DNA from 2 places in the Rhizobium sp. Root1204 genome. Region 2 is predicted to be linked to the other one. Evidence: predicted binding sites of a transcription regulator. Region 2 holds the regulator's gene; the other holds the start of a gene.
The links. The regulator PhoB, encoded in region 2, activates phosphate uptake and scavenging genes when phosphate is short. The targets are predictions, from matches to a motif close to TGTCATNNANCTGTCAT.
Positions count from the first base shown of each region.

Region 1: the regulator PhoB is predicted to act here: its motif matches at 11,171-11,187, upstream of ASC96_RS24085 (LTA synthase family protein).

Region 1 covers NZ_LMCZ01000034.1:575,622-590,693, reverse strand. The annotation lists gene rpiA (ribose-5-phosphate isomerase RpiA) at 1-553, shown strand, start outside; gene ASC96_RS24125 (DUF2059 domain-containing protein) at 714-1,265, shown strand; gene gor (glutathione-disulfide reductase) at 1,473-2,864, shown strand; gene ASC96_RS24115 (3-deoxy-7-phosphoheptulonate synthase class II) at 3,141-4,514, shown strand; gene ASC96_RS24110 (GFA family protein) at 4,637-5,035, shown strand; gene ASC96_RS24105 (hypothetical protein) at 5,065-5,985, opposite strand; gene ASC96_RS24100 (pilus assembly protein TadG-related protein) at 6,202-7,935, opposite strand; gene ASC96_RS24095 (TadE/TadG family type IV pilus assembly protein) at 7,937-8,359, opposite strand; gene ASC96_RS24090 (DUF1003 domain-containing protein) at 8,569-9,120, opposite strand; gene ASC96_RS24085 (LTA synthase family protein) at 9,208-11,154, opposite strand; gene ASC96_RS24080 (NAD+ synthase) at 11,427-13,106, shown strand; gene ASC96_RS24075 (TolB family protein) at 13,129-13,986, shown strand; gene ASC96_RS24070 (LacI family DNA-binding transcriptional regulator) at 14,133-15,072, opposite strand, start outside.
Region 2 covers NZ_LMCZ01000001.1:292,868-307,939, reverse strand. The annotation lists gene phoR (phosphate regulon sensor histidine kinase PhoR) at 67-1,308, shown strand; gene ASC96_RS01460 (substrate-binding domain-containing protein) at 1,503-2,537, shown strand; gene pstC (phosphate ABC transporter permease subunit PstC) at 2,637-4,121, shown strand; gene pstA (phosphate ABC transporter permease PstA) at 4,118-5,440, shown strand; gene pstB (phosphate ABC transporter ATP-binding protein PstB) at 5,453-6,268, shown strand; gene phoU (phosphate signaling complex protein PhoU) at 6,344-7,057, shown strand; gene phoB (phosphate regulon transcriptional regulator PhoB) at 7,165-7,848, shown strand; gene ASC96_RS01430 (VOC family protein) at 7,869-8,246, opposite strand; gene ASC96_RS01425 (GcrA family cell cycle regulator) at 8,260-8,793, opposite strand; gene ASC96_RS01420 (aspartate aminotransferase family protein) at 9,227-10,426, shown strand; gene argF (ornithine carbamoyltransferase) at 10,472-11,389, shown strand; gene ASC96_RS01405 (Hsp33 family molecular chaperone) at 11,661-12,650, shown strand; gene apaG (Co2+/Mg2+ efflux protein ApaG) at 12,664-13,056, opposite strand; gene ASC96_RS01395 (CDP-alcohol phosphatidyltransferase family protein) at 13,152-13,772, shown strand; gene ASC96_RS01390 (O-succinylhomoserine sulfhydrylase) at 13,820-15,004, opposite strand; SAM riboswitch at 15,051-15,072, opposite strand, start outside.

The DNA.
Region 1 (15,072 bases), on a different contig from region 2:
TCGTATCGAGGGCGTGCCGACATCGGAACGCACGGCACGGCTTTGCCTGGAACTCGGTGTGCCCCTGAAATCGCTCGAAGAGCTTCCAGAACTTGACCTGACCATTGACGGTGCGGACGAAGTGGACCCGATGCTGCGCCTGATCAAGGGCGGCGGCGGCGCGCTGTTGCGTGAAAAGATCGTTGCGTGCGCCTCGGCTCGGATGATTGTGATTGCCGACGAAACCAAGGTGGTTGAGACGCTCGGCGCTTTCAAGCTGCCGATCGAAGTCAATTCCTTTGGGCTCGGCGCCACGCGTATCGCCGTTGAAAAGCTTGCCGCCCGGCATGGGCTTTCCGGCGAAATCGCCGTGCGGGCTTCCGGCGACGGGCCGTTCATGACCGATGGTGGACATCTGATTCTGGACGCATCTTTTGGCCGCATTCCTGATGCAGATGCGCTTGCACGCGAACTGAACGCCATTCCCGGCGTGGTCGAACATGGACTATTCATCGGCATCGCATCTCTTGCCATCATCGCCGGTCCGGCGGGGGCAAGGGTGATGACGGTTTGACCGGTTGCGGCCGAAATTGCCGCGCCGGATTGCTATAGCGCCGCCGCCGGTCGGGATTGCCCGATGCAGGTGGCGGCAGCTTTGAAATTGAATTATGCAGGGGTTCGCAGATGCAAGGCATGCGCGCAATCCGGCATCAACTGACAGGAGCGTTACAGACATGATCAAATTCGCAGGTCTCGGCCGTACAATGGCTGCAACGGCCATCATCCTTTCCGCCGTCATGGTTCCGACACTGCGGGCGCAGGATGTAACGGACGAGCAGATCAAGGCCGCACGGGCCGCAATCGCTGCCATCAACGCCACGAACGGCTTTGACAATATCCTGCCGAATCTGGCTGAACGCCTGAAGACGACCCTCATCCAGTCCTCGCCGAACTACGAAGACCTGATTTCCAAGACGGTCGATGCCAAGGCGCTCGAACTGGCTGCGCGCCGCGCCGACCTGGAGCGTGAAGCGGCAACGATCTATGCCAAGACCTTCACCGTCGAGCAGCTGAACGCGATTGCGACCTTCTACACGTCCGAAGCTGGCAAGAAGCTTTTGAACGACGGCCCGATCGCTTCGCGCGAACTGGTCAAGGCCGCCGACATCTGGGCCGCTGGTATCTCCCGCGATCTGAATGCGGCTGCAACCAAGGATTTGAGCGCGACCCTGACCGCCGGTCAGCAGCCGGTCGATGGCACGGCTCCCGTGACGCCTGCCCAATAAGGAGCGCCTGCCGGTTCCTGGCAGCACATTCACGCCGATTTGCTGAAGCCCGGGTCATTCCGGGCTTTTCATTTTGCATCCTGCCACCCTATATCACCATCACACGGCGGAATCGCCGGTGAGGCGCTGTACCGCTGTTTGCGGCCGCAGCCTTACCCCCCGCGTCCCGCTTCCCTTCGCATATGACCCTGCCGGGAGTATTTCATCATGGCTTCTTTCGATTATGACCTCTTCGTTATTGGCGGCGGTTCCGGCGGCGTGCGCAGTGGCCGGCTTGCTGCGGCGATGGGCAAGAAGGTGGCGATCGCCGAGGAGTTCCGCTACGGTGGCACCTGCGTGATCCGCGGCTGCGTTCCCAAGAAGCTCTATGTCTATGCCTCGCAGTTTGCCGAGCATTTCGAGGATTCTGAGGGGTTTGGCTGGACCGTCGGCGAAAGCACTTTCGATTGGAAAAAGCTGGTTGCCGCCAAGGACAAGGAAATCACCCGGCTGGAGGGGCTCTATCAAAAAGGGCTGGCCAATGCCGGCGCGGAAATCCTGCATGAGCGGGCCGAGCTGACCGGCCCAAACACGATCAAGCTGAAGAATAGCGGCAGGACCGTCACGGCCGAACGGATCGTCATCGCCGTCGGTGGTCATCCGACGCCGCACGATGCGCTGCCGGGTCACGAGCTCTGCATCAGCTCGAATGAGGCCTTTGACCTTCCGGAGCTGCCGAAATCGATCGTGATTGCCGGCGGCGGCTACATCGCGGTTGAGTTTGCCAACATCTTCCATGGTCTCGGTGTCGAGACGACGCTGATCTACCGCGGCAAGGAAATCCTGTCGCGCTTCGATCAGGACATGCGGCGTGGGTTGCATGCGGCGATGGAGCAAAAGGGTATCCGCATCCTGTGCGAGGACCTGATCCAGTCCGTCAGCAAAAATGCCGATGGCAGGCTGACAGTGGAAACGAAGAAGCATGGTGCCTTGACCGCCGATCAGGTGATGCTGGCGCTTGGCCGCGTGCCGAATACCACGGGGCTTGGTCTCGAGGCAGCTGGCGTTGCCGTCAACGAGCGCGGTGCTGTTATCATCGATGCATTCTCGCGCACCAGCGCGCCCGGTATCTATGCGCTGGGCGACGTGACCGACCGGGTGCAACTGACGCCGGTGGCGATCCATGAGGCGATGTGCTTCATCGAGACAGAGTATAAGGGTAACCCGACATCCCCGGATCATGAGCTGATTGCCACCGCAGTGTTCTCCCAGCCGGAAATCGGTACGGTCGGCCTCTCGGAAGAGGAAGCCGCGAAGAAATTTGCCGATCTGGAAATCTACCGGGCCGAGTTCCGGCCGATGAAGGCGACGCTTTCGGGGCGGGCGGAGAAGACCATCATGAAGCTGATCGTCAATGCTGCCGACCGCAAGGTCCTGGGCGCCCATATTCTTGGCCACGAGGCCGGCGAAATGGCGCAATTGCTTGGAATTACGCTGAAAGCCGGCTGCACCAAGGACGATTTCGACCGGACGATGGCGGTGCATCCAACCGCATCGGAAGAGCTGGTGACGATGTATAGTCCGAGCTACCGGATCAGGAACGGCGAGCGGACCGTATGAGCCGGTAAGGTGTTGCGCCAAACACTTGGCAACGCAGGGTAGGGCGCGCCGGGGCTGCGCGCACTTTGCTGGCACAATGGCTTTGCAATCCCTATGTTAACGTTTATAAGCCCGCATCCGCAAAATCGCCGTTTTCCCCCGAGGGAAGGCTACGGTTCAGGAATTGTTCCGTTGATACACGGTTCAAAACCGGTTTCAGGCGGCATTGCTAGGGTGTGGATCCGGCGATGCAACTGCTGCTGCGGCGGACCTTGCGCAAGAGAACAGGTGATCGACATGGTAGAGAATTGGACCCCGAACAGCTGGCGGCAGAAGCCCATCCAGCAGGTGCCGGATTTTCCGGATATGGCAGCACTCGCGGCCGCAGAAGCGCAGCTCGCGACCTATCCGCCGCTGGTATTTGCCGGTGAAGCGCGCCGTCTGAAGAGCCAGCTTGCCAATGTTTCGGAAGGCAAGGGCTTCCTGCTGCAGGGCGGCGATTGCGCCGAGAGCTTTGCCGAACATGGCGCGGACACCATCCGCGACTTCTTCCGCGCGTTCCTGCAGATGGCTGTCGTCCTGACGTTCGGCGCCCAGCAACCGGTCGTCAAGGTTGGCCGTATTGCCGGTCAGTTCGCCAAGCCGCGCTCCTCGAATATCGAGAAGCAGGGTGACGTCGAGCTGCCGAGCTATCGCGGTGACATCATCAACGGCATCGAATTCACCGAGAAGGCTCGTATTCCGGACCCGGAACGCCAGATCATGGCGTACCGCCAGTCGGCTGCGACGCTGAACCTTCTGCGCGCCTTCGCGATGGGCGGCTATGCCAACCTCGACAACGTGCACCAGTGGATGCTCGGTTTTGTCAAGGAAAGCCCGCAGGCCGAGCGTTACCGCAAGCTTGCCGACCGCATCTCCGAAACCATGGATTTCATGAAGGCGATCGGCATTACGCCGGAAAGCAATCCGAGCCTGCGCGAGACCGATTTCTTCACCAGCCATGAGGCACTGCTGCTCGGCTACGAGCAGGCGCTGACCCGTGTCGATTCGACGTCGGGCGACTGGTACGCCACATCCGGCCATATGATCTGGATCGGCGACCGCACGCGCCAGGCCGATCACGCGCATATCGAGTATTGCCGCGGTATCAAGAACCCGCTTGGTCTCAAGTGTGGTCCGTCGCTGACGGCTGATGGCCTGATCGAGCTGATCGACCTGCTCAACCCGCAGAACGAAGCCGGCCGCCTGACGTTGATCTGCCGTTTCGGTCATGACAAGGTTGCCGAAAACCTGCCGCGCCTTATCCGTGCGGTCGAAAAGGAAGGCCGCAAGGTCGTCTGGTCCTGCGATCCGATGCATGGCAACACGATCACGCTCAACAACTACAAGACCCGTCCTTTCGAGCGCATCCTGTCGGAAGTCGAAAGCTTCTTCCAGATCCACCGCGCCGAAGGCACGCATCCGGGCGGCATCCACATCGAGATGACCGGCAATGACGTGACGGAATGCACCGGTGGCGCCCGTGCGCTGTCGGGTGCCGATCTTGCCGATCGTTACCATACCCATTGCGACCCGCGCCTCAACGCCGACCAGGCGCTGGAACTGGCCTTCCTTCTTGCCGAGCGCATGAAGGGCGGCCGCGACGAAAAGCGGATGGTCGTCAACGGCTGATCAGCGCTGCTGATCAAAACCTTGAGCACATTGAATTTGACAGAGCCGGGCCGGCTGACGAAGCTGGCCCGGTTTTTTGTTGTCCGCGGGGGCCGGACTACAAGTCGCTTGAGGGGATATTCATGGCAGAAGAAAATACCGGATCGTGCAATTGTGGATCTGTCCGTTTCCGTACACGCGGGACACTGCGCGAAGTGATCGCGTGTCATTGTTCCCAATGCCGCAAGCAGACCGGTCTATACTATGCCGCGACCAATGTTCTCGACAGTGAACTTGCGCTTGAAGGGGCGGAGAGTATCACCTGGTATCGCTCGAGCCCGCAGGCCCGCCGGGGTTTCTGCAAGACCTGTGGTTCGGCTTTGTTCTGGAAGATGGACAGTCTGGACTATACATCGATCATGGCCGGAGCGTTCGATACCCCGACCGGCCTGTCCTTCGGCGTTCACATCTTCTGTGCCGACAAGGGCGACTTCTACGAGATCAATGATGATCTGCCGCAATTTGCGCAGTCAAGCGCCTGATGGGTGTGGCAGGAGGCCCTGTATCTGCCTCAGAAGACGTCTGGGCCGGTCAAAAGTACTGCTTCTTTATAAGCCCGTTCCAGCGCACAGAACTTGATGGATTGCCAGCGCTTGTAGTCGTCCACGAACGAAGCCGTGGCCCAGATCCTGTTCCGGCTGCCGTTGCGATCCTGCCAGCCCAACCAGCCCTGCGCTTCGGCACGGGCAAAAAGGCGGCGGACATGCGTGCGCGAGAGAGAGTAGTGGCTGGAGAGTTCGGAAAAGCGCAGGTTCTCGACCCAGTGGCGGCCGTCCTCCGGTTCGGCATTGGCAATCCGTGAGACGAAATCATCAAGGATCAGCCCGCCATATTCTGTCCAGACGAAGCAGGAGATGCTCAGCGGCGGTTCGCGCCATGCCGGATCGGCGATCAGCCGTTTGGCGGCGAGCGGCTGGGCGTGGCGGAATATGTCCGGATTTGCCTCCAGCTGCGCCACCCGATTACTCCGATCGATCAGATCGAGGCTGCGCATCTGGCCACGGAACCACAACGTCATTGCTTCATGACTGGTTTCGGTCGGCTCCAGCGGGCGGCTGCGTTTGCTCGTTGACCCTGCGACATCGCGGACAAGCTTGTAGGCGCGCAACTCCGCCAGAAACGCTGTGGCGGTGTTGCGGCTCGAAAGGCCTGTGGCTGCGATAACTTCAAGAAGTCTGGCCGCAGTGATGCCGGAGAGCGGATCCGTGGGGTCGCGCTGCAAATGCAGTGCGTAGGCGGCCTGCGTCAGCAGCCATTTCTGCTGGGCGGCAACCAGACGGGCAATCCGCGGAAAGTGATCGTAAAGCTCGATCATATGCCGCGCCGCCTGTTGCAGGACCGGGAACAAGGCAGGATTCGCCGCAAACCGATCAACCTCGGCGGAGAAACCGGCTTCTGTCGTATCGATCGCAGGCGGATGTTTGCCGTTCATGGTTTTGGCGAAAGTCCATACGGGTACTATGTCGGGCCGGGAATCGGCTGAATGGTTATTGTTAAGGCATGTCTGTTGCAAAACGGTATAAGTCCATCAATTGTTTCACCAAAGGCTGCAAATAACAGGACGGTTCGTGCCACTGATCTATTCGAAAAAAAAACCGGACGGCAAGATTGCCATCCGGTCTACGAATGAGAGGGGTGATTGTGACGTTTATTGTACGAGGACTGGCTGCAAGCAGTTGACGCCGGTGACGCGGACATCAGCTTCACCGACCCGGACGCCGACCACCAGAAGAAGATTGTAGATCAGGCTATCGATCGCCGGTGTAACGGCTCCCAGCGTCTGGGCGAGCGCTGCCTGAACGAGCTTGGGGCTGCCGAGCGTCAGAAACAGTACCTGGATATCGACATCGAGGTTGTTGAGCAGTGTCTGCGTTGCCGAGGTCAGAATGTCTTTGGTCGAAACACTCTTGATAGAGTTGGCCGCGACCTCGGACGGGCTGAACGTTAGCCTTTGCGGCTGAAGGTTCTTGGCTTCGACATGGGCGATGCCATCGATCCTGACCAGCAACGAGTCGAGGATCCTCGCTTTTTCAACCCGTGCCTCATCGCTGAAGTCTGACAGAATAGCGGGATTTACGGTACCGATCGCAATCTCCGCGACGCCCGGAACGGTATCGACCGAGACGCTGGCATTGGTGTTTGAACCACCATAGCAGCGAATGTCGGCGAGCTTGGCTTCCGCGTAGGCAACCTCGACATAGATCGGCAGTTTGATCCGCAAACCGGCAAGCAGGGACAGCCCATCGATGTTGACCTCAATTGCAAGCCGGGTCTGCGCGGTGCGCACCGCCGAACCTGGACTGCCCAACCGATGGGCCGGCGTGGTGACGGGCGGCTCACCAACAGCAAGCTTCACGCTGGCCGAGGCAATGCCGGGCAGGCCGGCCACGGTGGCAAGCGATATCTGGTTGGTCCCGTTGGCAAGGGCAGCAGCTGCTGACACGATATCGAGCGCGCTGATCTTCATCGCCCAGTTGGACCCGGCATCGACACTCAATCCTTTTTTGGGATCGATGTTGAGGATCTGCGACAAGGTGAAGGTCTTCTTGTTTTGTTTGGTGGCCGTTTCAAGCGCCTTCAGCGCCGAATTGGCCGTGGCGGAAATCCCGTGAACGGCCTGCATGGAGGCAAGCAGCTGTGGCATGGTGAGGTTTGCCTTCAGCACGTCTTCATAACTCGCCGCCGTCAGGTTCAGGCGGGTGGACACGCCCTTAAGGAAGGGCTGGACGTCGATATCCGCATCCACCAGCGCCCGGTAATCCATGACTTTCAGGGAAATCGTCGTGCCCAGCATCTGGCCCAGTAGCTGATTGAGGATGCCGTCATTGAGGCTTGCGAGCCGTGAACCGACGGAGAAGGACGCGAGCTTGGTGCTTGCAGCGGTGCCCACTGCACTCATCGTTGGCGGTGCGCTGAATATGGCGGCGAGATGAAGCGCGCCTTCCTTCTCGATCGAGACCTGGGCTGCATCCGCCGGCGTGGCGTTCGGGATGAAACGTTGACCGGTCGCTAGTGCGGGATCGGGGACATAGCGTCCCTTGACGATCGTGACGATGCCATTCTTCATGGCGACACTATCTTCCGGGATGACCTTTCCATCCGGATTGATCAAGCCGCCCTTGGTTGCAAGCGCGAGAGGAAGGCCATTGATCTTGAAGTGATTGCGCGCAGCAGACTCGACATTCGGCAGATCGGATGCGGCGACGATGGCGGTCAGGTCGGCGATGCCCTGCATTTCCCGTTTCTGCAGCGTGAGGTAACCGAAATCGATGCCAAGCCCAAGCGACAATACGACAAGAGGCAGAACAATGGCTGTGGAGATGCCGATATTACCTGAAGTATTGGCCAGAATATTGCGGCGTTTCAGCGTTTCGCGGACCATATCAGATACCTCCCAGCCGGATGGTTGCGTAACGTTTGATTTCTTCGTCGGGCAGCGCGAAGGAAAATAGATTCCAGATCGGCAAATCGCGTGCATCGTAGACGATGGTGACGGTGAATTGATTGAGGTTCTTGACGTCATCGGCGACGTCCACCGTGAGCTTCGCCTTGTTGATGAAGGCGTAATCCAGCGTCGATGACTGGATGAACGATTGGGCCAGGCTCTTTCGTTCGGTCGAGGACAGTCCCGCCACAGCGGTGCGCGCTGCGTCAGCGGCGATCTGCTGAACTGCATGCGTCGCGCTCAGATAGATGCCGTAGCCGATCATGGTGAAAATCGTCAGGAAGAACAGGGGGGCTACAATCGCAAATTCCAATGCGGCCGCCCCGTCAATATCTCTACGCATCTGCGATATGAGAGACATGGAACACACCTCCAGGTTTGTATCTGGTCGATATGGCGATCCAGTTACACCTATATCGTGTGCTTCATTTGTTAATTTTTCCGTACGCTAATAAATCGTCTTTTACGTTTTTACCGCTAATTACTGCGAATAATCGATTTTAAGTTGTGCCATTTCTGGTTGGTTGTGTTTGCGCAGTGGACTCCCGCACCGGAATGGGACAGGCGAAGTCAGGCTTGCGGATTTCCCGCATCCTTGTATTGCGCGAGCTGTCCCTGCAACCGGCCGACATCGGCACGCAGTTCGGCGATTTCCCGCAATAGCACCGTGTCGATCTTGTTGTGCAGCGAGATCAGTTCCAGCTCGGATTTGAGATTGACCTCATAGTCCTTCGAGGCATCGAAGCGATCCTTCATGGCTTGCCGGTTCTGCGACATCATGATGATCGGCGCCTGGATGGCGGCGATCATCGACAACAGCAAGTTGAGGAAGATGAAAGGGTAGGGGTCGAACGCATCTCGCGTCAAAAGCACCGTGTTGGCGATGGCCCATGCGGCAAGGAAGATCAGGAAAGCGATGATAAAGCCCCAGGAGCCGCCGACACGGGCGATGCTGTCTGCCATCCGGTCACCATAGCTCTGTCCAGCAACGAAGGCAGCGTTGGTGTCCTGCGACACGATCTTGCGTTCTTTGGCGCGGTGGAGAACCTGACGCTCTATAGCGCCAAGTTCACTGCTCGATTTGCCGAAAAGGATGTGGGAGATTTCGTCAAGGTGCGACATGGGCAGGCTCCGTCAGAAAACGCTGCCCTGTTCTAGCCTACCCCGGTGATTTGCGGAAATGCCGGAACCCGGCATCCCCGCTTCTTTTTACATGGCGCCGGCAAAGAGATCGGCGTGGCTCTCGAAGAACCGTTCGGTGCTGAAGCGCTGGCCGAACATCATGTCGTGCTGCAGGAAACGATAGTCGCGAATGAGCGGCGGGATTGTCTTCTGGCGTCCCCAGGAGGCTGTTTCCTTGCCCTTTGTGTCGACGAGCATGTAGCGGTCGATGATACGGTACTTGTCGAAGATATTGCCGAGGAAGCCCGTATAATAGGGATGCTCGAAGCCGCCCTGCTTGAGGATCTGGTAGGACAGGAAGGCCGGGCTGATCGTGCCGATATCCTTGACCGGGCCGGTCTTGTTGGACCAGACGACCAGAGGCGTTTCGTGCTGTGCCTTCATCTGCTCGAGCGAGCCTTTGCGCGAAGCGGTGACGTCGTTCATGAAGCCGGTGTTCGGATAGACGGTGTTGAGCGGCGGCAGATGGTCACCGAACAGCACGATGATGGTTTCGCGGTCACGTTCCTTGGCCCAGTCCATCAGCATCTTCAGGCTGTCATCCGCTTCCTTGATGCCCTGTGCATAGGTTTCAAGAACTTGCTTGTCGGCAGCGGGAAGGTTGCCTTCGACCTTGATGGTGTTCTTGGCATAGCGGTTGGCTTCATAGGGGCCATGACCCTGCAAGGTAACCGTGAAAAAGAAGAACGGATCACGCAGCTGGTCAGCCTGGCGGATGATTTCCTTGGTGAGCGACTCGTCCGAGGCGAAGATGCCACGCTTCTGCATTACCGGCAGGTTCTCTTCCGACTTGAACTGGTCAAAGCCGAATGCCTTGTACACGGCGCTGCGGTTCCAGAACCACTTCTGGAAGGGGTGCACGGCGCGCGACACATAGCCCTCGCCACGGAAGAAGGTGGCAAGCGAAGGAATGGGATTACGGATATACTGCTGATACGGGATGCTGCCATAGGGTAGGAAGGCGTTGGAGAAACCGGTCAGCGCCTCGAATTCGACATTGGCCGTCATGCCGCCGAACTCCGGCGAGAAGACGTTGCCGGACTGCATTTCGCGGATCGTCGGCATCGGATCGGGCGACAGTTTGACGTTGGGCAGACGGGTCGGATCCCAGAAGGATTCGCTCATCAGAACGATAACGTCAGGTTTGCTGCGATGGGATGTACCAGCCGGCATCGGCTTGGTTGGAATCTTGTCGATCGCATCGGACATATAGCCCGCCGGTGCCGTCACGTTCGCCATTGGCAGGTTGAGCGCAAACGCCATGGTGAAACCGTTGTGACGGTAGTTTTCGGTCTGGTCCCACATGATCGGAATGACCTGCAGGCGGTCACGCACCCATGAGAAATTGTTGTAGTCCATCAGGTGATAGAATGCGCCGAGCAACGGCAGGGCGACGGCGAACCGCGCCAGGCGCTGGCGCCGGGTGAGGGCCGGAAAGCGCCGCCAAGCGAAACGGACAAGCCAAACCAGCGCGGCCACCGCCAAAACGATACCGGCGACGATGCCAACGGCTGTCCACGGGCGGTCGCGGACCAGAACCGGCATCAGCTCCATGATCTGGCGGCCGAACAGAAAATCCGTCGGGTAAAGCGGATCGGAGAGGAAAATCTGCTTCTGCCGGCTGACGAGCGCCGGGATGAGCGCCAGCGGCGCGATCAGGATGACCCCCAAATTTTCGCGTGCGAAGAGGGCGTCGATTGCAAGGAAAAGCAGGAAGAATACGCCAGCGGTCGTCCATGCGGGGCGCGCCGGGTCGAGGAAGAACAGTGCAGATTCCATTGCGGAATTGCGGGCAATCCATTCGACGAAGAAAATCAATGTGATCGACAGAAGCAATGACAGCGAGAGATGCCGTGCAACCGAAAGCGCCTTGGCATGGCGTGCGCCGAAACCGATTTGCGGGCCATAGGCCCTAGAAGCGGTGGCAGCGATTGCTGCCGATTCAAAAATGGCCAAGGCCGTCTCCGATTTCATAAAACTGTCGTCCTAATGTCATACAGACGTCATCTTGAACGGAGGATGAATAATTCAAGTGGTGTTCTCCACCGACTTTTTCGGCACCTGTTGCCGATCCGACATGGCCTGAAAGGCGGGGTTGCGGGTGGCAGTGCGCAAGCCATCTGACGGGCAGGGCGTATTTTTTTCCAACTTCATCGCAAGCACGGGGTATTTTGGTGCGGAATGCGATAAACAGCATCCTTGGATGCCTCGCATCCGCGATAGCAAGATCAAGCACAGGCCTGTTCATGACCGCGCAAAAGACCATTTCCACGACGTTCCGTATCGCTGTTGCCCAGCTCAATCCCACCGTCGGCGACATTGCCGGTAACCTCGCCAAGGCACGCGAAGCCCGCGCTGATGCGGCACGCGGCGGCGCCGACCTTCTTCTTCTGACCGAATTGTTCATTTCAGGCTATCCGCCAGAGGATCTGGTCCTGAAACCGGCATTTCTGAAGGCCTGCCAAAAGGCTGTCGATGCGCTTGCCGCCGATACCGCGGATGGCGGTCCGGGGGTCATCGTCGGTTATCCGCGGCAAGGGGAAACGGGACGCCATAATTCGGTTGCTGTTCTGGATGGCGGTCAGGTTCTGGTCATTCGCGATAAGGTCGATCTGCCGAACTACGGCGAGTTCGACGAAAAACGTGTTTTCACCGAGGGCGCGATGCCTGGACCGGTCAATTTCCGCGGTGTGCGGCTCGGTATCCCGATCTGCGAGGAAATTTGGAATGACATGGGCGTTTGCGAGACGCTGGCGGAAAGCGGCGCCGAAATCCTGCTGGTGCCCAATGGTTCTCCCTATTATCGCGGCAAGATCGATGTGCGCCACCAGGTGGTGCTGCGCCAGGTGATCGAGACCGGTCTGCCGATGGTGTTTGCCAACCAGCTCGGCGGCCAGGACGAACTGGTGTTCGACGGCGCCAGCTTCGCCTTCAATGCCGACAAGCAACTGGCTTTCCAGATGAGCCAGTTCGAAGAGAGCATTTCCATCTCTGAGTGGCGCAAGAACGGCGAGGGCTGGGTTTGTCAGCAGGGGATGATGTCGCGCCTGCCACAGCAGGAGGAAGCCGACTACCGCGCCTGCATGCTGGGCTTTCGCGATTACGTCAACAAGAACGGCTTCAAGAATGTCGTGCTTGGCCTTTCCGGCGGTATCGATTCGGCGATTTGTGCCGCACTTGCGGTCGATGCGCTCGGCGAAGAACGCGTCCGCACCGTGATGCTGCCTTATCGCTACACATCGTCGGACTCGTTCAAGGATGCCGAGGATTGCGCCAAAGCGCTCGGGTGCCGCTATGACGTCGTGCCGATCGAGGAGCCGGTGCAGGGCTTCCTCAACGCCCTTTCCGATATGTTCGAGGGAACGGAATCCGGTATTACCGAAGAAAACCTGCAGAGCCGGACGCGCGGCACGATCCTGATGGCGCTGTCCAACAAGTTCGGCTCGATGGTGGTGACCACCGGCAACAAGTCGGAAATGTCGGTTGGTTATGCGACGCTCTATGGCGACATGAACGGCGGCTTCAATCCGATCAAGGACCTCTACAAGATGCAGGTCTACGGGCTGTCGCGCTGGCGCAACACGACGGTGCCGCCCGGTGCGCTCGGTCCGTCAGGCGAAGTAATCCCGAAGAACATTATTGACAAGGCACCGTCGGCCGAGCTTCGCCCGAACCAGACGGACCAGGATTCGCTGCCCCCCTATCCGGTGCTTGACGATATCCTCGAATGCCTGGTCGAGAAGGAAATGGGGACCGAGGAGATCGTCGCGCGCGGTCATGACGAGGCGACGGTGCACCGGATCGAGCACCTGCTCTACATCGCCGAATACAAGCGTCGCCAATCGGCCCCGGGCGTGAAGATTACCAAGAAGAACTTTGGCCGCGACCGTCGCTATCCAATCACCAACCGGTTCCGCGACCGGTAGACTTGCAACTGGAGACGACGGCATGCGCAGTTCGGTCGAAATCTACACGGTCGCCACAGGCGAAACCCGCATCGTCTGGCAGACGGAACAGCTGGTGGAGGCACCGAACTGGTCGCCGGACGGGCAGTCGCTGGTGATCAATGGCGACGGCCTGTTATACCGCCTGCCATTGCCGGGCGGCGAGCCGCGTTTGATCGATACGGGCTTTGCTCGCACGTGCAACAACGACCATGGCATCTCGCCTGATGGCAGGACCATCGTCATCAGCGACAAGACCGAGTATGGCGCATCAACGATTTATACGCTTCCGGCCGATGGCGGACTGCCCAAGCAGGTGACGCAGAACCGGCCGTCCTACTGGCATGGCTGGTCGCCGGACGGAAGGACGCTGGCCTATTGCGGCATCCGCGGTCAGGTCTTCGATATCTACACCATCCCCGTGAACGGCGGCGAGGAAACGCGGCTGACCTTCGGCGAGGGGCGTAACGATGGCCCGGACTACAGCCCGGACGGCGAATGGATCTATTTCAATTCCAGCCGTACAGGCCGGATGCAGATCTGGCGTGTCCGCCCGGATGGTTCGGATGTGACCCGTATTACCGACAGCGAGTATGGCGACTGGTTTCCGCATCCGTCTCCCGACGGCAAGCACCTGCTGGTCATCTCCTATGACGGGGATGTCTTCGATCATCCGCGCGATCTCGATGTGCGGTTGCGGCTGATGGACCCGGATGGCGGCAATGCCCGAACCCTGTTTGCGCTGTTTGGCGGGCAGGGCACCATCAACGTTCCCAACTGGTCGCCGGATGGCCGGGAATTCGCCTTCGTGCGCTACCAGCCGGCCACGGGCAATGATCGGATTGCCAACCAAGTTCGTTGAACGAAGCGTCCGACTGAAAGACAGTTGTTGTGCGTCGTCGGCGGCCTTTCAGGGGTGATTTCCGGTCGAGCGTAGGGAGATGGCGCGTGAAACCGTATCCTGGCTGACTTGGTGATGTATCCCGAACACCGGCCAGGCGGCGTAGTTCATCGAAGCGATAACGGGATGTTGTAGGGCGTGATGACTTCCACCGCGGAGAGGCGCGCGATACCCGGTGCGGCCAAGGCACCGCGGCGGCTCATGATCGCCCTAAACACGGTGCGCACATCGGCCTTCAGATCGTGATGCAGGACGAAATGGATTTTACCCATCCGGAGAAGATCGAGATTCCCGGCATCGAGATCGTGTGCCACGAATATCGCACACGTTCGCTCGGCCGCGGCAAAGGCAGCCACCACGGCGCGATTGCCGCCGCCGATTGAATAGACGGCGTTGATGCCCGGATTGTTTGAAAGGGCGGCCGCAGCTAAAGCCCCGGTTGGATCATCGCGGCCAAGACCCTCGCTGATTTCGACGATACCAATTGATGGATAGCGGTTACGCAATATGCGTCGAAAGCCGATTTCCCGCTCTTCTTCCCCACGGAAACGGCTACTCGACAGGGTCGCCAGTACCGTTGCCGGCTGACCGGCAAAGCGTTCGCCGATCAGGTAGGCGGCGGTTTCGCCGGCTGCCCTGTTGTCCGCTCCGGCATAAGCCGTGCGGGGTGCATTGGGCAGGTCGGTGACCAGCGTCACAACGGGAATGCCGGATTGTTCGAGGCGCGTGACGGCGGAACTGATCTCGGGGACATCCGGCGCCTTCAGGACGACGCCATCGGTGCCACGCAGGCGCACCCGGTCAAGCAGTTGGACGATCTCCTGCGGCCGCATCGATTCGGCGAAATGGAAACGGGAGCGGAAGATTGTCGGCAGAAATGTCAGGCTCTCGCTTTCGAAGGCATCGCGCACGGTATCGGTGAAGCGGTCTGGCGCTTCCATGATGATGTCGATGGCAAATTTGCGGCCCTGTATTTCGATTCCGGCCTGCTGTTTTTCCAGTTCGCGGATGGCGGCGTGGACACGCAGTTCCGTCTGTTTGCGTACG
Region 2 (15,072 bases):
GCCGTGAAAATCATGTCATGAACCTCCGCTATCACCGGTCAATTGCACCGTGCTCGTGAGAAAATCTTGGAAGATACAAACAACGTCTGGGTTCGACTGAAAGAGACCGCCAAGTCGGAGAAATGGGTCATCGGCCTGTCCGTTGCTGCCGCTGCAGGTCTCGTTTTTTCGGGCATTCATGCCGCAGCTGTGCTGCTGTTCTGGCTTGTCTGGATGACGGTCCTGTTCAATCGTTCCGCAGACACCAAGCCGCCGATTCCGGTTGCCGTGCCGTCCGTGGTGGAAGAAACCGATCTCGACATGCTCGCGACGGGCTTCAATGCACTCGACACGCCAATTTTGGTGGTCGCACCCGATGAAACAGTGCTTTTACAAAATCAGGCGGCGGAAAAGGCGTTCGGCACCATTCCGCCGAACACGGACCTGTCGGCACGGGTGCGTTCGCCCGGCATCCTCGATATGGTTCGCGAGACCATCGTCACCGGCAAGGTCAACCAGATCGAACATTCGGAGCGGTTTCCATCCGACGCGGTCTACATCGTCCGGGTCGCGCCGGCCGAGGTTGGCCAGCGGGCCGACAAGCGGCTTTATGTCCTGTCCTACAGGGATATTTCCCAGGCGCGTCGGATCGACCGGATGCGCTCCGATTTCGTCGCCAATGCCAGCCATGAACTGAGAACGCCGCTGGCCTCGTTGCGCGGTTTTATCGAGACTTTGCAAGGGCCTGCGCGCAACGACCAGAAGGCACACGAAAAGTTTCTCGGCATCATGCACGAGCAGGCGACGCGGATGAGCAGGCTGGTCGATGATCTCCTGTCCCTGTCGCGGCTGGAACTCAAGTCCCATATCGCGCCGGATGAAGCGATCAGCCTGGGGCCGCTGCTTGGTCATGTCCGCGATGCTCTGGCACCACTTGCTGAAGACGTCGGTGTCGAAATTTCGCTGATCGTGCCGGATGAGCCAGTGACCGTGCAGGGTGACCGTGACGAGCTGACGGAAGTCTTTGAGAACCTGATCGAAAACGCCTGCAAATACGGCCAGGAGGGCAAAAAGGTCGAGGTCACGCTCTCCGGTGGAGGTGATGCTCCGGCAGAAGTTTCCGTTCGCGATCACGGGCCGGGCATTCCCGCGGAGCACGTTCCGCGCATTACCGAACGATTCTACCGGGTGAATGTCGAGGCCAGCCGGTCGAAAAAAGGCACGGGCCTCGGGCTTGCCATCGTCAAGCATATCCTCACCCGGCATCGCGCCAGGCTGCTGGTTCAGTCTGAAGTCGGCAAGGGCACGGTCTTTACCGTGAGGTTTTGACACAAACCTGTCTCCGAAAATGTCATTTTTAGAAAATAGTCAATTATTTCAATTGATTGATATGTCACAAATGTTTCGTCAAGTTGACATAAAAGGTGTGGGCATCGGGCGCTAACTAGGGCGGCCGATCGACACGGCGAAAGCGAGCGCTGGTGAAAAGCGCACCCACACAAGCCCATTACGGGAGTATTCTGATGAAGTCCTTGAAACTTACTGTTGCAGCTCTGGTTGCATCCGCCGCGTTTGCAGGCGTTGCCATTGCTCGCGACCAGATCCAGGTTGCCGGCTCCTCGACCGTTCTGCCTTATGCAAAGATCGTTGCCGAAACGTTCGGCGAAACCTTCCCTGACTTCAAGACCCCGGTTGTTGAATCCGGCGGCACCGGTGCGGGCCTCAAGGAATTCTGCAAGGGCGTTGGCCCGGACACGATCGACATCGCCAATGCATCGCGCCAGATCAAGGACAGCGAGCTGGAAACCTGCAAGGCAGCCGGCGTTACCGAAGTCCAGGAAGTCAAGATCGGTTATGACGGCATCGTCTTCGCAACGGACAGCGGCAATGCCGATCTGAAGCTCGTTCCGAAGGACCTCTACCTCGCGCTCGCCGCTGAGCTCGTCATCGACGGCAAGCTCGTTGCCAATCCCTACAAGAAGTGGTCGGAAGTCAACAAAGACCTGCCGGACGTAGAAATCGCTGCTTACATCCCGGGCGAAAAGCACGGCACGCGCGAAGTCTTCGACGAAAAGATGCTGGCTCACGGCTGCAAGGACGCTGGCGCTGACGTTGCCATCAAGGGTCTCGTCGCCGACGAAAAGGAAGCTGCCAAGAAGTGCATCGCCGTCCGTAAGGACGGTCTGGCGATCGACATCGATGGCGACTACACCGAAACGCTCGCCCGTATCGCTTCCAACAAGAACGGCATCGGCGTTTTCGGCCTGTCCTTCTATGAAAACAACGCTGACAAGCTGAAGGTCGCGACCGTCAGCGGCGTTGTCCCGTCGGGCGCAACGATCGCTTCGGGCGAATATCCGGTTTCGCGCCCGCTGTTCTTCTACGTCAAGAAGGCTCACCTCGGCGTTATCCCGGGCCTGAAGGAATATGTTGAATTCTTCCTCGACGACCAGATGGTCGGCCCGGACAGCCCGCTGGCTGCCTACGGTCTCGTTCCGGCTCCGGATGCCGAGCGCGAAGCCGACCGCAAGGCCTTCACCGACGGTAACATGCTCTAATTTAGTGCAAAAACCGGCACGGCAGCTTTGCCGTGCCGGGCATCCCGAGTATGCGGATTTGCCGGCTTTCAATGAGTGAAAAGCCGGGGGGACATATCGATGAGCACTTCTCTTATTCTTTTGATCATTTTGATCGTTGGCCTTGCGGCATATTTTGCCGGACGCGCGCGCGCGATGGCCAGCTCCAAAGGCAAGCTTTCCGCCCTGCATTCGCTTCCTGGTTATCATGGCGTCTATGTTGCCATCTGGGCGGTCCTGCCGGCTGCGTTCGTTCTTGCCGTATGGCTTCTTGCCAGCCCGTTCTTCATTGAAAATTCCGTGCGCTCCGCCTTGCCGGATACGGTGAAAAGCCAGGGCGCTGCGACCACCGAGCTGATGCTCGGTCAGGTTATGCAGGTAGCCAACGGCCTGAAGCGGCTGAGCAGCGATGAGCTTGCGGCCGTCACCAGCGGCTCCAGCAACCTTCGGGAGGCGCTGGCCGCCAAGGGTGTGCCGATGGCAAATGCCGGCGAGCCCTACATGGTGGAAGCCGCGCAGCACTATAATTCCCTCAGAGATGGCAGCCGGTGGGTAATGAGCCTAGTCGTGCTGATCATTGCTATTGCCGGGGCCGTCTTCGCCATTCGCGGTATCAGCGCGCCGTTCCGGGCCAGAAACCGCGTCGAGCGCGTCATGCTGGGCACGCTCCTTGTTGCCTCTTCGATCGCGATCCTGACAACGGTCGGTATCGTCGGCTCCATGCTGTCGGAGGCCATCCGGTTCTTCCAGTCGGTGTCCCCGAGTGCGTTCTTCTTCGGCACGGTCTGGGACCCGCGCTTTTCGGCAGCCGGCAGCGGTGGCACGGAAGGCCAGTTCGGTCTTCTGCCGCTTCTCGCGGGCACGCTCTACATCGCTCTTGTCGCCATGTTGTTTGCTGTGCCGGTCGGCCTGTTCGCGGCCATTTACATGGCGGAATATGCAAAGCCCGTCGTGCGTGGCATCGCTAAGCCGCTCTTGGAAATTCTCGCCGGTATCCCGACTATCGTCTACGGCTTCTTCGCGCTGGTGACCGTCGGGCCTTTCCTGCGCGATATCTCCGCCCAGCTGAACGGCCTGGTCACTGGCAACTATGTCAATTTCATCCAGGCACAGAGCGTTCTGACAGCCGGTCTCGTCATGGGCATCATGCTGATCCCGTTCGTGTCCTCATTGTCGGATGACATCATCACGCAGGTCCCCCGCTCGCTGCGCGACGGCTCGCTCGGCCTCGGTGCGACGCGCTCTGAGACGATCAAGCGCGTCATCCTGCCGGCGGCGCTGCCCGGTATCGTCGGCGCCCTGCTGCTGACGGCCTCGCGTGCTGTCGGTGAAACAATGATCGTGGTGCTGGCTGCCGGTGTTGCCGCCCGCATGCAGCTCAACCCGTTCGAGGCGATGACCACGGTCACCGTCAAGATCGTCAATCAGCTGACGGGCGACCTTGAGTTCAACTCGCCGCAGACGCTGGTGGCTTTCGCTCTTGGCATCACTCTGTTTGCCATCACGCTCTGCCTCAACATCTATGCACTCTACATCGTGCGCAAGTATCGGGAACAGTACGAATGACCGACATGACATCCTCCGTACAGTCCACCTTTGTGCGCCCGGCGCAGGCAAGACGCGATATCGGCATCAAGAGGCGCTATGCTGCCGAACGCCGCTTCAAGGCTTACGGCCTGACAGCTATCCTGATCGGCCTGTTCTTTCTGTTCGTGCTGTTGTGGACCGTTGTCTCCAAAGGCTACACGGCCTTCCAGCAGACGGCGATTACCCTGCCGATCGAGTTTTCGGAAAAGATCATCGATCCGAAGAACGAACGTGGCGCCAATCCCGCCAAGTTGATGACGGCGAATTATCCGCTGCTGGTGCGTGACGCGCTGGTAAAGGCCCTCGGCATCGATCCCGCCAACAAGCCGCTCGTCAAGCAGGCGACGGACATGGTTTCGGCCAGTGCCCGCACACAGTTGCGCGATCTCGTCGTTGCCAATCCGGCGATCATCGGTACCACCGCCACTGTTTCGCTTCTGGCGGAAGGCAATATCGATAGCGCCAACAAGGGCCAGATCGACCTGACCGTTGCTGAAGCCAACCGCAAGGTGAAGGATCAGCAGATCGAATGGATGAAGAAGCTGTCCGAAACCGGCGCAATGGCCAAGCAGTTCAATACCGGGCTGTTCACCTATGGTGCATCGAGCCGTCCTGAGGCGTCGGGTATCGGCGTCGCCGCCCTCGGCTCGCTCTACATGATGCTGATCGTCCTTGTGCTTGCCCTTCCGATCGGCGTCGCGGCGTCGATCTATCTCGAAGAGTTCGCGCCGAAGAACCGGCTCACCGATCTGATCGAGGTCAACATCAACAACCTCGCGGCGGTGCCGTCTATCGTCTACGGTCTGCTCGGCCTGTCGATCTTCATCAACTTCGCCGGCATGCCCCGTTCGGCTGCCGTCGTTGGTGGCCTGGTGCTGACGCTGATGACGCTGCCGACGATCATCATCGCCACCCGAGCAGCTCTGAAGGCGGTTCCTCCGTCGATCCGCTCGGCAGCCTTGGGTCTCGGTGCTTCCAAGATGCAGACCATCTTCCATCACGTCCTGCCGCTCGCCATGCCGGGCGTCCTGACCGGTACGATCATCGGCCTGGCACATGCGCTCGGCGAAACCGCGCCGCTGCTCCTGATCGGCATGGTGGCCTTCGTTGTCGACTATCCGGGCTCGCCGATGGACCCGTCCACTGCTCTGCCGGTCCAGATCTACATGTGGGCCAACGAAGCCGAACGTGCATTTGTCGAACGGACTTCGGGTGCGATCATGATCCTCTTGATCTTCCTCGTCGTCATGAACCTTGGCGCAATCCTGTTGCGGCGTCGCTTTGAGCGTCGCTGGTAGTGAGGTAAGAACATGAACATGATGTCAGAAGCAGCAGTTGAAAAGGCGCTGGACCAGAAAATGAACACTGTTCCCTTCAAGATGATCGGAAAGGACGTTTCGGTTTATTACGGCGAGAAGCGCGCGCTTTTCGATGTAAACCTCAACGTTCGCGAAAACACCGTCACCGCGCTGATCGGCCCGTCGGGCTGCGGCAAGTCGACGTTCCTGCGCACGCTCAACCGCATGAACGACACGATCGACAGCTGCCGCGTCACCGGGAAGATCACCCTTGATGACGGCGATATCTACGACCCGAGCATCGACGTCGTCGAACTCCGCGCCCGCGTCGGCATGGTGTTCCAGAAGCCGAACCCGTTCCCGAAGTCGATCTACGAGAACGTCACCTACGGTCCGAAGATCCATGGCCTCGCCCGCACCAAAGCGGACCTCGATCAGATCGTCGAGACGAGCCTTCAGAAGGCCGGCCTCTGGAATGAAGTGAAGGACCGCTTGCATGAATCCGGCACCGGCCTCTCCGGTGGTCAGCAGCAGCGCCTGTGCATTGCCCGCGCCGTTGCGGTCAGCCCGGAAGTCATCCTAATGGACGAGCCGTGCTCGGCCCTGGACCCGATCGCGACCGCCAAGGTCGAGGAACTGATCCACGAGCTGCGGACAAACTACACGATCGTCATTGTCACACACTCGATGCAGCAGGCAGCCCGCGTGTCGCAGCGGACCGCGATGTTCCACCTCGGCAATCTCGTCGAGGAAAACGACACCGACAAGATGTTCACCAACCCGGATGACCAACGGACCCAGGATTACATCATGGGCCGCTTCGGCTGAGGACTGAGCTTGCCACCCTGTCATGAGGGCAGGGTGGTGGTCTTCCAACCCGGATTGTGATCGCAAGGAAAAACAATCATGTCTACGCACATTGCTTCCGTCTACGACGAAGATCTGAAGTACCTGACCCGGCGCATCTCCGAGATGGGCGGTCTGGCCGAACAGATGGTGGCCGAATCCGTACGCGCCTTGGTCAATTCCGACCTGGCGCTTGCCCAGAAGGTCATTTCCGACGACGCCATTCTCGACGAGGCCGAACGCCAGATCGGCGAAAAGGCCATTGTCACCATCGCCAAGCGCCAGCCGATGGCTGCCGACCTGCGCGAAATCATGGGATCGATCCGCATTGCCGCCGATCTTGAACGGGTCGGTGACCTTGGCAAGAACAACGCCAAGCGCGTCATCGCGGTCGCGAGCGCCAGCCTGCCGCGCCAACTGGCCCGTGGTCTGGAGCATCTGGCCGAGCTTGCGCTCGTTCAGCTCAAGGAAGTGCTCGATGTCTATGCCTCCCGCTCGCCGGAAAAGGCCAATAGCATCCGCGAACGCGACAACGAGATCGACGCGATCTACACGTCGCTGTTCCGCGAACTCCTGACCTACATGATGGAAGACCCGCGTAACATCACGCCGTGCACGCATCTTCTGTTCTGCGCCAAGAACATCGAGCGCATCGGCGACCATGCCACCAATATCGCCGAAACAATCTACTACATGGCGACCGGCGCGCAGCCGGCTGGCGAACGTCCAAAGGACGACACAGCCAATACGGTCGGTGCGATCGGCAACTGATCGCCTGAGAAAGTAAGTAAATTCTTACGCAATGATCGCGCGAGCGGCCGCTGGAGCCGCTCGGCACGCCTCCGGCCATCCGGCCGGACGCCAAGGAGCAGAACTGAATGTTGCCAAGAATTGCCGTTGTTGAAGACGAAGAGGCGCTGAGCGTCCTCCTCCGATACAATCTCGAGGCCGAAGGGTTCGAAGTCGACACCATCAACCGTGGCGACGAGGCGGAAATGCGCCTGCAGGAACGTCTGCCCGATCTCCTGATCCTCGATTGGATGTTGCCGGGTGTTTCCGGGATCGAACTGTGCCGCCGGCTGCGCCAGCGTCCGGAAACCGAACGGCTACCGATCATCATGCTGACAGCGCGTGGCGAAGAGAGTGAGCGTGTTCGCGGTCTGGCTACGGGCGCCGACGATTACGTCGTCAAGCCGTTCTCGACGCCGGAACTGATGGCGCGGGTGAAGGCGATGTTGCGCCGCGCCAAGCCGGAAGTGCTGTCGACGCTGCTGAAGTGCGGCGATATCGAACTCGACCGCGAAACCCACCGTGTCCACCGCAAGACGCGCGAGGTCCGTCTCGGGCCGACGGAGTTCCGTCTCTTGGAATTCTTCATGGCATCGCCGGGCCGGGTCTTTTCGCGTTCACAGCTGCTGGATGGCGTCTGGGGCCACGATATCTATGTCGATGAACGCACCGTCGACGTCCATGTCGGCCGCCTGCGCAAAGCATTGAACTTTTCCAATATGCAGGACGTGATCCGTACAGTGCGCGGCGCGGGCTATTCCCTGGAAAGCTGAAATCGTACAGGAAAGAACCGTCAGGCGTTGCCGAGCGGTTCTCCAATCTCGATGGCGTGACCATCCGGATCGTAGAAGCGGAAAACCCTCTGGCCCCAAGCCTGCGTCTCGATGGGGTGGATGAGGTTTACAAGGCTGCCGATGCGCCCGAAAAGCGCATCCAGATCATCATGTTCGAAATAGAGCAGGATATTTTGACGGCCGTACGGCCCGGAAACGTCTGACGGCTGTCCCCAGACCGTCGTTTCGAGGGATTTGCCATCATGGATGGCAAATCCCGTTTCAAATAAGACGAAATTGCCGAAATCACGGCTGACTGCCAATCCCAGCATCTCGCTATAGAAGATTTTCGAGATGCTGATATCCCGTACAAACGGGATGGGATTGACAAAACGCACGGCCGATCCGGCCTTAGCGTGCCCGGCGGCGCTCGCCGGACGGCTGGTAGGCCAGCTTGGCGTGGAAGGTGCAGTACGGCGAAGTGTCCGGGGAATCGTTGCCGCAGAAGTGAAACTCGTCCTTCATCGGATCGCCGATCGGCCACTTGCAGGTACGGTCGGTCAGCTCGGTCAGGACCAGACGGCGAGACATCGGAATAACAACGTTGTTGCCAGCCGGTGCTGTCTCCAGATTCTCGATCGCGTCGATTTCCACCTCTTCCTTCATGACGGTCGCACCGGTGGTGCGGGTCACTGTGCGGGTGGCGGTGATGCGCGATGCGGTATAGTTCGGTGCGCGTGGTGCGGCGGAAGGTGCCGGGCGCTTGACGCGGGCCGTTGCCGTGCTGCCACCAGCCTTTGCGCGGCCGGGCAGGCAGAGACGGTGAACCTTGCCGATGACGGCATTACGGCTGACGCCGCCGAGCTGTGCTGCGATCTGGCTCGCGCTCAAGCCTTCGGCCCACAATTTCTTGAGTTTTTCGACCCGCTCGTCAGTCCAGTTCATGGTCTTGTCTCCATTCCCAGCGTTGGTGATGGTCGAATCCTCCACCGAGCCCTGGGTGTAACCCGAGGCTGAAACGCGATAACACTTTTGGTGACTAGGTCCGCCGCATGCGTTCTAGTAATTATTTCTTAACGTAGAGCCCGTGGGACTCCCTGACAAGAGTCCGGAGAATCCCACCGAATCGATTTCCGAGTTTTCCCCAACTTGCTTGCGATGCGTGGCATTTTTGCAAGGGTATCCGGCTAAAAAATTTGCGGCCGCTGTATATCCGCGAATTGCTGGAAATCATGGGCTTTTGTTGACATCGCATTGCGAAGTGAAGATAGTGCCATTGCCGCCGAAAGGCGGCATTTTGATTTTTTATGGGCTGGTCACAGCCTTGTTGACGGCGCCGTTTATACAATGGCCGTGATGGTTTGAGGAGACATGCGCCATGGCCGATGCCACGCCGCTTTATGACACATATGCACGCGCACCCTTGCGGTTTGAGCGCGGCGAAGGCGTCTGGCTGATTGCTGAGGACGGCACCCGTTATCTCGATTTCGCCGCCGGTGTGGCGGTCAATTCGCTCGGTCATGCACATCCGCATCTTGTATCGGCATTGAAGGAGCAGGCGGACAAGGTCTGGCACCTGTCAAATCTCTATGAAGTCCCCGGCCAGGAAAGCCTCAGCCGCCGCCTGACGGAAGCGACGTTCGCCGACAAGGTGTTCTTCACCAATTCCGGTGCAGAAGCGCTCGAATGCGCGATCAAGACGGCGCGGCGCTATCATTTCGCCAAGGGTCAGCCTGAAAAATTCCACATCATTACCTTTGAAGGCGCGTTCCACGGCCGCACACTGGCGACCATCGCTGCCGGTGGGCAGGCGAAGTACCTGGAAGGCTTCGGCCCCAAGGCGCCGGGTTTCTATCAGGTGCCGTTTGGCGACATGGGCGCCCTGAAGGCTGCCATCAGCGAAGAGACTGCCGCGATCCTGATCGAGCCGATCCAGGGTGAGGGTGGTATCCGCACCGTTTCGAAGGAATTCCTGCAGGAACTGCGTGCGCTCTGTGACGAGTATGGCCTGCTGCTCATCCTCGATGAGGTCCAGTCCGGTGTCGGCCGCACTGGCAAGCTTTTTGCCTATGAATGGGCGGGCGTAACGCCGGATATCATGGCGGTTGCCAAGGGTATCGGCGGTGGCTTCCCGCTCGGCGCCTGCCTTGCCACGGCAGAGGCAGCCTCCGGCATGGTCGCGGGCACCCACGGCTCGACCTATGGCGGCAATCCGCTGGCCATGGCTGTCGGCAATGCCGTGATGGATGTCATCATGGCCGATGATTTTCTCCAGCACGTCCGCGATGTCTCGCTGGTCTTCCGCCAGGGGCTTGCTTCACTTGCCGATCGTTTCCCCGAGATTATTGAGGAAATCCGTGGCGAGGGCCTGATGCTCGGCATCAAGGCCAAGGTGCCGTCTGCCGATCTCCTGAAGGCCATCCGTGCCGAACGGCTGCTGGCGGTACCAGCGGGCGAAAACGTTATCCGCCTGCTGCCGCCACTGGTGACGACGGCCGAGGAAGCCCGTGAAGGCCTGGCGCGTCTCGAGCGCGCCGCCGAACAGCTGACAGCGGAGCGACGACAGGCATCGGCCTGAACGACGCTTCACTGACACGCTGAAAAACACAGGACTCTGAATAGAATGGCCGGTACCAGACACTTTCTCGATCTTTCTGCCATGACGACAACCGACTTGCGGTCGATCATCGAAGACGCCCGCGTGCGCAAGGCTGCCACCAAGGCCGGCACCGCTGAAAAGCCGCTGGCCGGCAAGATGCTGGCGATGATCTTCGAAAAGCCTTCGACGCGCACCCGCGTGTCCTTTGATGTCGGTATGCGCCAGCTTGGCGGCGAGACGTTGTTCCTGTCCGGCACCGAAATGCAGCTCGGTCGCGCCGAAACCATCGGCGATACCGCCAAGGTTCTTTCGCGCTATGTCGATGCGATCATGATCCGCACCACTGATCACAATCGGCTGCTGGAACTGGCCGAGCATGCCACCGTGCCGGTGATCAACGGACTGACGGATGCGACGCATCCCTGCCAGATCATGGCCGATATCATGACGTTCGAGGAGCATGCAGGCCCGGTAAAGGGCAAGACGATTGCCTGGACCGGCGACGGCAACAACGTGCTGCACTCCTTCATCGAAGGCTCGGCGCAGTTCGGCTACCGGATGAACATGGCTGTGCCGCTCGGTTCGGAGCCTGACGACAAGATCCTCAACTGGGCGCGCAACAATGGTGGCGATATAAAGCTCTATCATGATGCCGATCAGGCCGTGGATGGCGCCCATTGCGTGGTTACCGACACCTGGGTATCGATGAACCAGGAACACCGCGCCCGTGGCCACAACGTCTTCCAGCCCTTCCAGGTTAACGCCGCGCTGATGGCGAAGGCCGACAAGGATGCGCTGTTCATGCACTGCCTGCCTGCCCATCGTGGCGAGGAGGTGACGGATGATGTGATCGATGGCAAGCAGTCGGTGGTGTTCGATGAAGCCGAGAACCGCCTGCACGCGCAAAAATCCGTCCTTGCCTGGTGCCTTGGCGCGCTCTAGCGGTCTGGCCCGGCATATTGAAAACCGGGCAGCGGCACACGATCTATGCATCAAGCTGATGACCGGCAGGTGGCGTGTCCGCCTTCGCCGGTCGTTCGTATTCAAAAGCAACCATCCATCCGCGCCGCCGTCCTGATTGGAGGCGGCAGAGCGACGGCCGTTTTTTCAGGAGCGATCTGGACAAAACCGGCCTGCCCAGGATCAATAGAAGCATCGAACAGCGTCCCGGCCTTCACGGCGGGCAGACGTTCGAGGGCTAGGAGTTAGAGCGATGACGGAAGCAAACGTGGGCCTTGGCCAGTTCGATTACGCCGGTGACGATCATGTCGTGCCGTTTCAGGTGGAAGGCCTTGATGTGCGCGGCCGCGCCGTCCAGCTCGGCCCGATGCTGGACGCGATCCTCGAGCGCCACAATTATCCGCTGCCGGTCGCCCGTCTCGTCGCTGAAACCGTCGTTCTAACGGTACTTCTCGGTACGTCATTGAAGTTCGAAGGCAAGCTGATCATCCAGACCAAGAGCAATGGTCCGGTCGATCTGGTCGTCGCCGATTTCGCGACGCCGGACCGGGTACGCGCCTATGCCCGCTACGATGAAGAGGCTCTGAAGATTGCTGAAGAGAACGGCCTGACCCAGCCTCAGCATCTGCTGGGCGAGGGCGTTCTTGCGTTCACCATCGATCAGGGTGCGCATATGCAGCGCTATCAGGGCATCGTGCCGCTCGACGGAGCCTCGCTGGAGGAAATTGCCGGCGTCTATTTCCGCCAGTCGGAACAGATCCCGACCAAGGTCCGCCTTGGCGTCGCAGAACTGCTCGACCGCGATGAAAACGGCAAGCCGCGTCATCGCTGGCGGGCTGGTGGCATGGTTGCGCAGTTCCTGCCGGACGCGCCGGATCGTATGCGCCAGGCCGATCTGCATGGTGGCGACGGGGATGACGGCAACGGCGCTCTTGCGGTCGATGATTTGTGGGATGAAGCCAGCGTCATGGTCCAGACCATCGATGCCGACGAACTGACCGATCCGACCGTGGGTACCGAGCGTCTGCTCTACCGGCTGTTCCACGAGCGCGGCGTCAAGGTCTATCCGCCACAAGCGGTCTATGACAAATGCAGCTGCTCGCGCGAAAAACTGCGGGATGTTCTGGCAAGCCTCAGCCAGGATGATATCGATCACGCGGCCGAGGATGGACTGGTATCGGTCACCTGCGAATTCTGCTCGACGACCTACCGGTTTGAAGCGACGGAAGTGAAGCCGCAGTAAAAACGCTGCGGCTCTAATTCAAGGTCCGGTTCTGGCCGGGCGAATCCAGCGAGAAAGCGGGGATGTCGACGGTGAACGACTCCCCGTGCGTGTTTTCCATCGAATAATGGCCGAACATGACGCCGGATGGTGTATCGAGCGGGCAGCCGGATGAATATTCATAGGTGTCGCCGGGATTGAGAACCGGCTGCTCGCCGATCACACCTGGGCCGTTGACCTCATCGACCTGGCCGTTTTCATCGGTGATATGCCAATAGCGCGTCATCAGCCGGACTGTCTCGCCGGACAGGTTCGAAATCAGGATCCGGTAACCCCAGACATAGCGGCTGTCATCCGGATCGGACTGCTCCTCCAGATAATAAGGCTCGACGGTCACCTCGATGTCGCGTGTCAGCGCGCGGTACATATGCAAACCCTTTTCAAGTCCATAGGCGATATTCTACAGCAAGATGGTTTCGTCAAGAATAACGCATAGGGTAAACTGTAAGGATAGGGTACGGCATGCTCGACGGTCATGTGAGGCGGTGGATTGACCCTTGGCTGGAGCGGGCTGGCAGCGCTTTGGCTGGTCATGGTATCACGGCGAACACCGTCACCGTCACCGGCTTTCTGATCGGTCTCGCGGCTGCGGTCGCTATCGTCCTGGATTCTTACGTCTGGGCTTTCATTCTGATCGGGATCAGCCGGATTTGTGACGGCCTCGACGGTGCCGTCGCGCGATCGACCCAAAAAACCGATTTCGGCGGCTTTCTCGATATCGTGCTCGATTTCGCCTTCTACGGTCTCATCCCGTTCGCCTTCATCCTTGCCGATCCCTATGAGAATGGCATTGCCGGCGGGCTGCTGCTGCTGTCTTTCTATGTCAACGGCGCCAGCTTCCTTGCTTTTTCGATCATGGCCGAAAGGCGCGGTCTCTCGACGGAGGTGCGCGGTGCCAAGTCGCTCTATTTCACCACGGGACTTGCCGAGGCGACCGAAACGATCGCTGTCTTCCTGGCTTTCTGCCTGTTCCCGCAATGGTTTTCCGAGATCGCGGTGATCTTCGCGCTCGTCTGTTTCTATACGGCGCTGTCGCGCACCATGCTGGCCAGAGCGAGTTTCAAAAGAGAGAGCCAGGCATAGAAAAACGCCCGCATCCGGAGATAAGGGCGTTTCACAAAATTCAATAATCAGGCCTGGACCGACTTCAGCGCGCGGGCAAAATCCTCGATCAAATCCTCACTGTCCTCGATCCCGGCCGAGAAGCGCACGGTGCCGGGCGAAATGCCGAGTTCGGCGCGGGCTTCGTCCGAAAGGTTCTTGTGCGTCGTCGTCGCCGGATGGGTGATCAGGCTCTTGCTATCGCCGAGATTGTTGGAGATCAGCACGACATCCAGCGCGTTCTGCAGCGCAAAGGCAGCTTCCTTGCCGCCCTTCAGCTCGAAGCAGACCAGTGTCGAGCCACCCTTCATCTGCCGGGCGATGATATCGGCCTGCGGATGGTCCTTGCGGCCGGGGTAGATCACCTTGGCGACCTGCTTCTGTTCGGCGAGGAAGTCGGCGAGACGCGCGGCATTCTCGCTCTGCTGGCGCACACGCAACGGCAGGGTTTCGATGCCCTTCAACAGCGTCCAGGCATTGAACGGCGACAGAGCAGGCCCTGTGTGGCGGAAATAATCCTGCAGGTGTTCGCTGATCCATTCCTTGTCGGAAAGGATCACGCCGCCGAGGCAACGGCCCTGACCGTCGATATGCTTGGTGGCGGAGTAGACGACGATATGGGCGCCCAGTTCCAGCGGCTTTTGCAGGAGCGGGGTTGCAAAAACGTTGTCGACGATGACCTTGGCGCCGATCTGATTGGCGATCTTGGCGACTCCGGCAATATCGACCACTTCCAGTGTCGGATTGGTCGGGCTTTCGAGGAAGAACACCTTGGTGTTCGGCCTGACGGCCTTTTCCCAGTTTTCAAGGAAACGGCCGTCGATCAGGGTGAATTCGATGCCGTATTTCGGCGCCAGCGTTTCCACTACCCAGCGGCAGGAGCCGAACAGGGCGCGGGCTGCAACGATATGATCGCCGGCCTTCAGCTGGCAAAGGATCGCAGCCGAAACAGCGGCCATGCCGGACGCGGTAGCGCGCGCATCCTCGGCACCTTCCAGCGCGCACATGCGTTGTTCGAACATATCGTTGGTCGGGCTGCCGTAACGGGCATAGATGAAGCCGTCCGTCTCGCCCTTGAAGCGCGCTTCTGCGGCTTCGGAAGTTTCGTAGACGAAGCCCTGCGTCATGAAGATGGCTTCGGAGGTTTCACCATGGTTTGAACGGGTCGTGCCGCCGTGAACGAGCTGGGTCGCGGGGCGCCAATTTTTGCTCATCGATCGTCTCTTTCAACACAAAAAAAACCGGCCGCGAAAAAGCAAGCCGGTTTCAAACCCGGCCTTTT